3 regions of the Microbulbifer sp. NBRC 101763 genome follow, and region 2 is predicted to be linked to each of the others. Evidence: predicted binding sites of a transcription regulator. Region 2 holds the regulator's gene; each other region holds the start of a gene.
The links. Region 2 encodes LexA, which represses DNA repair genes until DNA is damaged. Its sites were predicted from a motif close to ACTGTNTNTANANACAGT; they were not measured.
Positions count from the first base shown of each region.

Region 1 (3,280 bases), on a different contig from region 2:
TTAAACGTGCCAAATAATCTACAAAATGACGACCAAAACGGGAGCCCACTTCGGATAGGGGAATGGCAAGCAATTGGCTTACTCGCTTAATACCACAGGCATATAGTTTGGTAATGGTTTTATTGTCGCAGTCGAGTAGCTTGCTCGGGGAAAAACTAATCCATTGTTTCCACTGTTGTGGGCTGGGGGCTACACGAGTTTCTGCCAGCCACTGGCGATGTTCTCTCAGTTGGCTTAGCATCCGTGCGGCACTGGGGCTGTGTCCGAGTCCCATAACACTGCTAATCCCCATTTGGCCCAGCTCATTCTGTAACTGATCCAGAAAGGCCCTGAGGCCACCATTCGCTTTCAGGCATCCGCTGAGCTCAAGATTCAAGCAGGCTGGGTCACTGCTTCCGTTTTCTACAGTGTTGGCAGCCTTGGGGGAGACGACTGGGGTAAAGCTGTAGCCCCACTGGGCCAGCCGTTCGAGTTGCAGTTGCTCTCTCTGTATATCCCGCTCTAACAGTTGAAGGTCTGCGCTCAGTGCGCAGGCGGTAGCGATACTGAGGCCTGGCTCAATACCGAGATCAGTGGCTGTTTTACTGCTCTGAACAACAAGTTGCTTCTCGACCACGGCGAGAACGCCTGGCTGTGTATCTCGACCCTGGGCGCGGATGAGGGCTTCAAGAGGAAGCTTGGGAAATTGGATGCAAAGCCAAAGCATGAGCTGGACCTCGGGGCGATGGTCAATGTATTGGCCTGTCACGACGAATCAAATTGGCGCCTCGGGCCAAGTGCAAAGACTGGCCGCCAGTGCCTCCCCGTTGCTTTAATAAATTCACAGCCAGTTGTTCCCCATCACTGCCTAGCTGCAGGCGCAGGCTGGCGGGAGAGGGGTTTTGGGATTCAGATATAGGGCGGAAATGAAAGTGCAGGCACTCCCCATTGCGAGCTGCCAGTTGCAGACGCCGCAGTTCCTTATCCTCTAAAGTATGATTCCCTTGCCAGCTCAATAAGGCACCACAGCTTCCGGATTGTAGAGATTGCTCCACCGCCCAGAGAGTATCCTTATGTCCCCGGGGGTGTATAAGCAATAAATTTTCCAGTTGAATGCCACTTTGAGCCAGTGCCGGAGCGTAGGGAATAAAAGGCGGACTGACCAGTATTACCATTTGTCCTGCTTGAGTCAGCTGGGCCAGAGTTGGCAGTAATAAGGTCATTTCGCCAATACCGGTTTGATTGAGCAGAAGTTCAGTAGTGGCATTGCGAGGCCAACCGTGGCCTCTGAGAACGGCATCCAGGCTTCTGAAACCAGTGGGGATACCGCTGAGAGGGCGCCGCTGCTCATTGGCTGCCTGCCAAATGTCCGTTCTCGCCAGTATCTGCTCTAGATTTCGGCGCTCAGACTGATGCTTTAACTGCTTGTTTTGAAAGAAGTTTTCTGCGCTATTCACGGATTCCGCCACTCCATTCAGGCCCTCCTACCAACCTGAAGCTGGCAAAGAGCTGTATGCTTGTACAGTATTACTGTTAATTTATACAGTAAATAATTGAGGGCAACAAGGGAGGGAGGGGTTGATCGGCACTTTTTTGCACAGCCTAAACCGGCTATGATTCCGCCTCTTTTGTTGAGTACTGATTATTCTTTTTAGGGGGACGGAGTGAGTATCAAGTCCGATAAGTGGATTCGCCGGATGGCTGAGCAGCACGGCATGATTGAGCCTTTTGAGCCGGGCCAGGTACGTCATGGCAATGATGGCGACAGACTCATCTCCTATGGCACTTCTAGTTATGGTTATGATGTGCGCTGTGCCCGTGAATTTAAGATCTTCACCAATGTGCACTCTGCTACCGTGGATCCCAAGACATTTGATGAGAACAGCTTTGTCGATGTCGAGGGCGAGTACTGTATTATTCCGCCGAATTCCTTTGCCCTGGCACGTACGGTGGAGTATTTCCGTATTCCCCGCTCGGTGCTGACTATTTGCTTGGGTAAATCCACTTACGCGCGCTGTGGGATTATCGTCAATGTCACTCCGTTGGAACCCGAGTGGGAAGGGCACGTGACCCTTGAGTTCTCAAATACTACTAATCTGCCGGCGAAGATCTATGCCAATGAAGGCGTGGCACAGATGCTGTTTTTCGAATCTGATGAGGTCTGTGATGTGTCTTATGCAGATCGAGGTGGTAAATACCAGGGGCAGCGTGGTGTAACCCTGCCCCGGACCTGATCGCCAAGGGCGATTGAGCTGCATAAGCTATCTTTCCATGTCTGAAATATCCAATAGCCAGTTGCCTGAGTGCGTCGATGTATTGATTATCGGTGCCGGGGCAGCGGGATTAATGTGTGCTGCCACAGCTGGGCAGCGTGGTCGCAGTGTGCTGGTACTGGACCATGCGAATAAGGTCGGTAAAAAAATTCTGATGTCCGGTGGTGGTCGCTGTAATTTCACCAATCTCTATACCAGCGCTGAAAATTTTTACAGTCGTAATCCCCACTTTTGTAAATCCGCCTTGGCACGTTATAGCCAGTGGGAATTTATTGCACTGGTTGAAAAATATGGGATTCCCTATCACGAGAAAACTCTCGGCCAGCTATTCTGCGATAACAAGTCCAAGGATATCGTCGACCTGCTGCTAGCTGAGTGTCGTGCAGCCAAAGCACAGATTCGCACCCGTTGTTCTGTATCCACGATAAAGGCGCAAGCCGCGGGCTATCAGGTGAAAACCAGTTTGGGCACCGTTACCTGTGAGTCCTTGGTAGTGGCTACAGGTGGTCTTTCGATTCCCACTATGGGGGCTACAGGGTTTGGCTATGAAATTGCCAGGCAGTTTGGCCTGGACTTGGTTCCCACTCGTCCAGCGTTGGTACCTTTTACCCAACACAAACGCCAGCTGGAACGGCAAAGCACTCTGCCGGGTAGTGCTCTTGAAGTCTCTGCCTCCTGTGGCGAGGGCAGTTTCCTAGAGCAAATGCTATTTACTCACCGGGGGGTGAGCGGTCCAGCAGTTTTACAGGCTTCCAGTCACTGGAGTGAAGGCAAGGAAGTTGTAATTAATCTTGCCCCTAACCATAGCCTGCCTGACTGGCTACAGCAGCGTCGCCAACAGAATCCGGAAAGCCATTTACATAGCGTATTGGCCGAGATCTGGAGTAAAAAGCTGGTGCAGTATTTCCTGCAACGAGAAAACCTCTCCAGCCGCCCCTTGAAGCAATTTGGGGACGGTGAACTTCGCGATATGGGTAGCAAGCTGCAAATCTGGAAACTGGTACCCGCGGGCACCGAGGGGTATCGCA
Region 1 covers NZ_BAABQV010000004.1:330,531-333,810, forward strand. The annotation lists gene ABWV76_RS12035 (Y-family DNA polymerase) at 1-706, opposite strand, end outside; gene imuA (translesion DNA synthesis-associated protein ImuA) at 729-1,448, opposite strand; gene dcd (dCTP deaminase) at 1,644-2,213, shown strand; gene ABWV76_RS12050 (BaiN/RdsA family NAD(P)/FAD-dependent oxidoreductase) at 2,251-3,280, shown strand, end outside.
Region 1: imuA (translesion DNA synthesis-associated protein ImuA) is a predicted target of LexA. The motif match lies at 1,509-1,526, and genes of this name have one in related genera.

Region 2 (3,280 bases):
GCAAGCTGCATATCTGTGGTAACAATCCGGATTGCAGTGGCTATGAAGTGGAGCAGGGAACTTTCAAAATCAAGGGTTATGATGGCCCAATTATCGAGTGTGATAAATGCGGCAGTGATATGCAGCTAAAGTCCGGTCGCTTTGGAAAATACTTCGGTTGTACCAATGAAGCTTGTAAGAATACCCGTAAGCTTTTGAAAAATGGCCAACCGGCTCCCCCGAAAATGGATCCGGTATCTATGCCAGAGTTGGCCTGCTTAAAAGTGGAGGATCACTATATCCTGCGTGATGGGGCTTCGGGTTTGTTCCTTGCTGCCAGCCAGTTCCCTAAAAATCGTGAAACTCGCGCACCACTGGTGAGGGAGTTGCTCCCGCATAAGAGTGAGATTGATCCTAAATACACTTTTCTGTTCTCTGCTCCTGTTGAGGATGATCAGGGACGGGATACAGTAATTCGTTTTAGCCGCAAGACCCAAGAGCAGTATGTACAGTCTGAGGAGGAGGGCAAGGCAACGGGGTGGCGAGCCTTCTACCGCGATGGTAATTGGCAGGTTGAGGCCGGCAGTAAGGCTACCACAGCGAAGCGCAAGCCAGTGCGTAAAAAAATAGCTGCAAAAAAGTAAATGAGTAATCCGTTTACAGGGCAGGTTGCCTCGGCTCTGCGCAAAGCCCAGCTGTTACTGCAGCTGACCAGTGATGTGTCACCGCTGCAAAGTGCCGCACTTGAGGAGGCGGTTGTGTTGCAGCTCTGGAAAGCATACAGAGCTTTTCTTGTTGAGCTTTCGCATCAGCTGCAGCTGGGTTTTGAGCCGGAGTCCCTTCAGATGATAGCTGACAGCCTTGAGACTCAGGGCAGGGCCAGTAATGAGGTGAAAGAGTTACAGCAATTGAATGAGCAGCCCGATAGTTGGCTAAATCAGCTGCTGCAAGCCTGGACTTTGCTATTGTCTTTGCCGTCAAATACTGAGGTTAAGCGCGAAGCGCCCAATTTGATACCGATACATAATGTTGGTCGGGAACCGGTAACAATTACCGTTCAAGGGCTCACGCAATGGCATAAATCTATGGTTGAGTTGATTCGTAGGCAGCGGGCCAATCTGGAAGAGTGTTAGTCGCAGGTACTTTCGTACCATGTTTCTCGGCTTTTAGGCCCCTGATACTTCTAATTTGCCTGTGGTACACTGTGCGCAAACTGATGTGCAGTGAAGGAAAAGCGAATGTCCTCCGAAACTTTCGAAATTATTGAGCTGGCCAATGGCGATGTGGCATTGCGTCGTGCTGGTCACAAGGAGGACCCTCTGGTGAGTATTCATTTCTCAGCTGAGAGTCTACAATTCCTGAGAAAACACAAAGTGGCTGTTGCGCGTGCAATGCTGGAAGCAGGTATAGAAACTGTACAGAATTTGGATGATCTGGAGCCTGGTTACTTTGAAGAAGAAGATGAGTCGATGCCGGTTAACCATACTATCCATTGATTGAATGGTTAATAGAGATATGATTCAACAGCGGCCATTGGCCGCTGTTGTTGTTTTAGCTTTGAGATTAATACAGGTTATGGTGTTTGACGAATGACGCCTACTGCCAAGCCTTCGATCACAAAGTTCTTATCCCGCATATCCACCTGGATAGTTTCAAAGTCTTCATTCTCTGGCAGCAGTTGAACAGTCGCTTGATTACCTTTGCGGCGGAAACGCTTAACAGTTACTTCCTCGTCAATTCTCGCTACGACAATCTGTCCATTCCTGACTTGCTCAGTTTTCTGTACTGCAAGCAAATCCCCATCCAGAATCCCCGCATCGCGCATACTCATTCCATGAACCCGCAATAGGAAGTCTGCAGGGGGGTGAAAGAAGCTGGCAGGAAGGTCGCAGTAATCCTCAATATGCTCTGTAGCAAGAATTGGGTTGCCTGCGGCTACACGCCCGATAATGGGAAGCCCCGACTGGTGATCGGGGATACGAATTCCACGTGAGGCGCCGGCAACCATCTCAATGGCCCCTTTTCGCGCCAGTGCTTTCAGGTGCTCTTCTGCTGCATTTGGTGAGCGGAACCCCAGTTCCTGAGCGATTTCCGCTCGAGTGGGAGGGTAGCCAGTATCATCGAGATAGGCTTTGATGAGCTCTAATACCTGAGCCTGGCGTGCGGTGAGATTGGTCATAGATTTACCTAGCTTTTCTGTATTTATATACAGTTGCTGGGATTATATACAGAATTAAGCTTCACGCAATCCTAACACCCGCCTCTTCATAAGCTGCTACATTGTTTATGAAAACAAGTAATGAGAGTAATCGTTGAAAGATCTGACAACGAGGGAAAAAAATAATGTTAGATGTGAAAATGCCAGAGGCATGGCGGGTTCTGCGGATTCAGTCCGAGTTGGTTGATGGAATAGAGCGCCTGGTAGCGCTCAGTGGAGCAGTAACAGTTTTTGGAGGGGCGAGGTTTACCGAGGATAGCCCTGAATATCAACAGGGGGTAAAGCTGGGAGAGCTGTTGGCTGCGGAGGGGGTGCCCGTGATTACAGGTGGAGGGCCCGGCCTTATGGAAGCCTGTAATAGAGGAGCCTTCGATCAGCCAGGCACCTCCATTGGGTTAAACATAGAGCTGCCTTTCGAGCAGGCGGCGAATCCATACCAGGATATCAGTTTAAATTTTCGTTATTTCTTTGTTCGTAAATTTATGTTTGTTAAGCATGCAGTAGGCTTTGTGGGCTTGCCTGGTGGCTACGGAACGCTGGATGAACTGTTTGAAGCGCTGACATTGGTGCAGACACAAAAGGTCCGTCGCTTCCCCATCGTGCTTGTGGGTAAGCGCTATTGGGCAGGACTCTACAACTGGTTGGTAGATACAGTACTTGAACGAAATTGTATTGATGCCAGTGACCTGGATTTATTTCATATCGTGGATACCGTCGAAGAGACAGCGGACCTGATTATGAAATATATGCGGACCAGGGACTGATCAAACGCGACTCTATAAATGCCAACATCTGATACTGAAAGCTCCACAATGAGTTGGCCAGTGATCTAATGGGTTTCGTAGTCTAGTCAGCTCAATTCAAATTTTCTTGATAAGAGATAAACCCTCTTTGCGTTTATATTGCTAAAAATGGTAGCTACTTTAAGCAAGGTCCCGGTAGCCTTTTCGTTGAAGTTGCAATAATTCAAATTCTTTCATTGTGCAAAGTTAGTTCTTAAAGCGTTGGAACTTCCATAGAGTCTATTCTTTATTCAGTTCCTTCCAGCTTCTTAGATTATTTAAGGTTATTTTTTGGGAGATT
Region 2 covers NZ_BAABQV010000005.1:416,919-420,198, reverse strand. The annotation lists gene topA (type I DNA topoisomerase) at 1-623, shown strand, start outside; gene ABWV76_RS14715 (DUF6586 family protein) at 624-1,112, shown strand; gene ABWV76_RS14710 (hypothetical protein) at 1,218-1,475, shown strand; gene lexA (transcriptional repressor LexA) at 1,553-2,158, opposite strand; gene ABWV76_RS14700 (LOG family protein) at 2,323-2,961, shown strand.

Region 3 (3,280 bases), on a different contig from region 2:
CCACAAAGGCCCGCTCACCATCACTGTGTTTTTCCACCAGGTACTGGCGATGGGCCCTGGCTGCCACCTGTGCCAGGTGGGTAACGCAGATTACCTGGCCTGTGCGGCCATTGCGGGTCTCACCCAGCTGGCGTAGCAGGCGCCCCACAACATCACCTGTGGCACCGCCGATGCCCACATCCACTTCATCGAATACCAGTGTGGGGGTGCGTGAAGTCTGTGCTGTTACCACTTGGATCGCGAGGCTGACTCGCGAAAGTTCACCGCCGGAGGCAATTTTACCCAGTGCCCGAGGGGGCTGGCCGGGATTGGTGGAGATCAGGATTTCCACCTCCTCGAGCCCATGGCTGCAGGGTTTGTCCAGGGTTTGCAGGGCCAGTTCGACCTTTGCATGGGGCATGGCCAGATCGCCCAGTTGTTGATTCACTGCGTGGGCAAGCGCTGTGGCAGCCTTTGCCCGCAGTTTGCTCAACTTGCCTGCAGTTTTGCGGAATTGCTGCTCCAGTTTTTCACATTCCGCTGCGAGTCGCTCCAGGGCGTCTGCGGAGCCTATATCGTCCAGTTCTTCTTGCAGCTGTTGCTGCAGGGATGGCAGTTCTTTGGGTTGTACACGGTGTTTGCGCGCTGCCTGGTAAATAGCGCTGAGGCGTTCCTCCACTTCTGACAGGCGTTCGGGGTCCATTTCAAAGCGGTCGATATGTCGAGATAGAGTGCCGGCAGCCTCATCCACCTGGATGCGAGCGCTGTCGAGCATTTGCGCCACTTCCACCAGTGCCGGTGCCTGCTCGGGCATGGCCGATAGCAGCTGCAGGGCGCGGTGAATTTGCTCGGCGATATCGCCTTCGCCGCCGGACAGAAGGGCGGCCAGCTGGTAGCTGCCGCTTAGGATTTCACCGGCATTGGCCAACTGGCGCTGCTCACTCTCCAGGGCTTCCACTTCTCCCTCACTCAAGTCCAGTTGCTCAAGCTCTTTGAGCTGGTACTGCAACAGGTGGCGCCGTGCCTCGGCCTCTTCAACACTGTTGGCCAGGGTGCGGTAGCGGCGGTATTGGTCTTGCCAGGTCTTGTAGCGGCTGCGGGTTTCAGCAGCCAGCTCCTGGGCTTGGGCAAACTCGTCCAGCAGGCGACGGTGAGTGTCCTTTTTCAGTAAAGATTGATGTTCGTGCTGGCTGTGAATGTCGATCAGCTGCTCACCCAGGGCGCGCAATTGCAGCAGGGTAACCGGTTGGCCATTGATATAGGCCCGCGAGCGTCCGTCTGCGCCGATAGTGCGGCGCAGGATAACTTCCTGTCCTGCATCCAACTCCTGGGATTTGAGCCATGGGCCCGCTGCTGGGTGCTCGGAGATATCAAAAGTGGCACAAATATCGGCGCGATTGGCCCCAGTGCGCACCAGTTCGGCACTGCCGCGACCACCCAGGGCGAGCCCCAATGCGTCCAGAGTGATGGATTTGCCCGCGCCGGTCTCGCCAGTGAGGGTGCTGGTACCGGGACCGAACTCCAACTCCAGTTGGTCCACCAGGGTGAATTGGCTGATAGACAAGTGCAGCAACATATAGAGATCGCTTCTGTATCCTTTTATATGGATGGGTATGAATGCCCAATTAGTGGTTATTTATACAGTATTCACCTTGGGTTAGCTATAGCGTCAAGCGCAGATTCCCCTGTCACTGTGCGCTAGCGTAAAAAACCACTTGAACTGTACGGGGATGGCCCCATATAGCCACCAGAGCCCGCGGGACGGGCCCCAACTCATTACTGACAGAGTCGACGCGACGGAGAAAGCAGTGGCCAGAGAGCGCAGCGAAGAAGATCAGATCACAGAGGGAGTGCAGCCGGAAGCGCTGGCGGACGAGCACAGAACAGCTACAGACGAGGCGGTTTCCGCGGAGATAGAAGACCCCTCCACAGCGGAGCGCCAGCAGGCTGAAGAGGCTTTGCACGAAGAAGCCGAAAGTGCCGATGCGCTGCACGATGAAATTATCAAGCTGCAGGAACAGCTGGTTGTGCAGAAGGATATCGCCCTGCGCGCCCAGGCGGAGGAGCAGAATGCCCGCCGCCGCGCCCAGCAGGATATCGATCGTGCACGCAAGTTTGCTGTAGAGAAATTGTTGCAGGATTTGTTACCGGTTGTGGACAACCTGGAACGGGCTCTTTCCACCATTGATAACGCTGATGAATCCAATAAGGCATTGGTGGAAGGTATTGAGCTTACCCACAAGTCTTTCGTCGATACCCTGACGAAAAATTCTGTGGAAGTAGTTGATCCGGCTGGCGAGCCGTTTGATCCGGAATTGCACCAGGCAATGACCCAGGTACCCAACGGGGAGGTGGAGCCGAATACGGTTCTAGAGGTGTTTCAAAAAGGCTATCGCCTCAACGGTCGTTTGGTTCGCCCGGCCATGGTTGTGGTTAGTAAGGCCCCGTAACGGCAAATGAGTGGAACGGCCTTGAATTTCGCTGGCCGGCACCAATATAGCTGACATCAGGAATTATTCGCGCGTTGCATACAGAACAGAGCTGGCGGCGCGCATCAAATGAGGATTTTACAGATGGGAAAAATTATCGGCATCGACCTGGGTACCACTAACAGCTGTGTAGCGGTACTGGATGGTGACAAGGCGCGTGTAATCGAGAACGCCGAAGGCGATCGTACTACGCCTTCTATTGTTGCCTTCACTGACGACAACGAAATTCTGGTGGGCCAGTCCGCCAAGCGTCAGGCGGTGACCAATCCCCAGAATACTCTGTTTGCGGTTAAGCGTCTGATCGGCCGCAAGTTTAAAGACGACGTTGTACAGAAAGATATCAAGATGGTCCCCTATACCATCACCGAAGCTGACAATGGCGACGCTTGGGTAGAAGTGAAAGGCGATAAAAAAGCTCCGCCGCAGATTTCTGCCGAAGTCCTGAAGAAAATGAAAAAAACCGCGGAAGATTTCCTCGGCGAAAAAGTAGAAGCTGCGGTAATTACCGTACCTGCTTACTTTAATGACTCCCAGCGCCAGGCAACCAAAGATGCCGGCCGTATCGCGGGCCTGGACGTTAAGCGCATCATTAACGAGCCGACTGCGGCAGCCCTGGCCTATGGCTTGGACAAGCAGGGTGGCGATCGCACTGTAGCGGTATACGACCTGGGTGGTGGTACCTTCGATATCTCCATTATCGAAATTGCAGACGTCGACGGTGAGAAGCAGTTCGAAGTACTGTCCACCAACGGTGACACCTTCCTCGGCGGTGAAGACTTTGACCTGCGCCTGATCGACTACCTCGCGGAAGA
Region 3 covers NZ_BAABQV010000002.1:582,353-585,632, forward strand. The annotation lists gene recN (DNA repair protein RecN) at 1-1,555, opposite strand, end outside; gene grpE (nucleotide exchange factor GrpE) at 1,788-2,429, shown strand; gene dnaK (molecular chaperone DnaK) at 2,553-3,280, shown strand, end outside.
Region 3: recN (DNA repair protein RecN) is a predicted target of LexA. The motif match lies at 1,607-1,624, and genes of this name have one in related genera.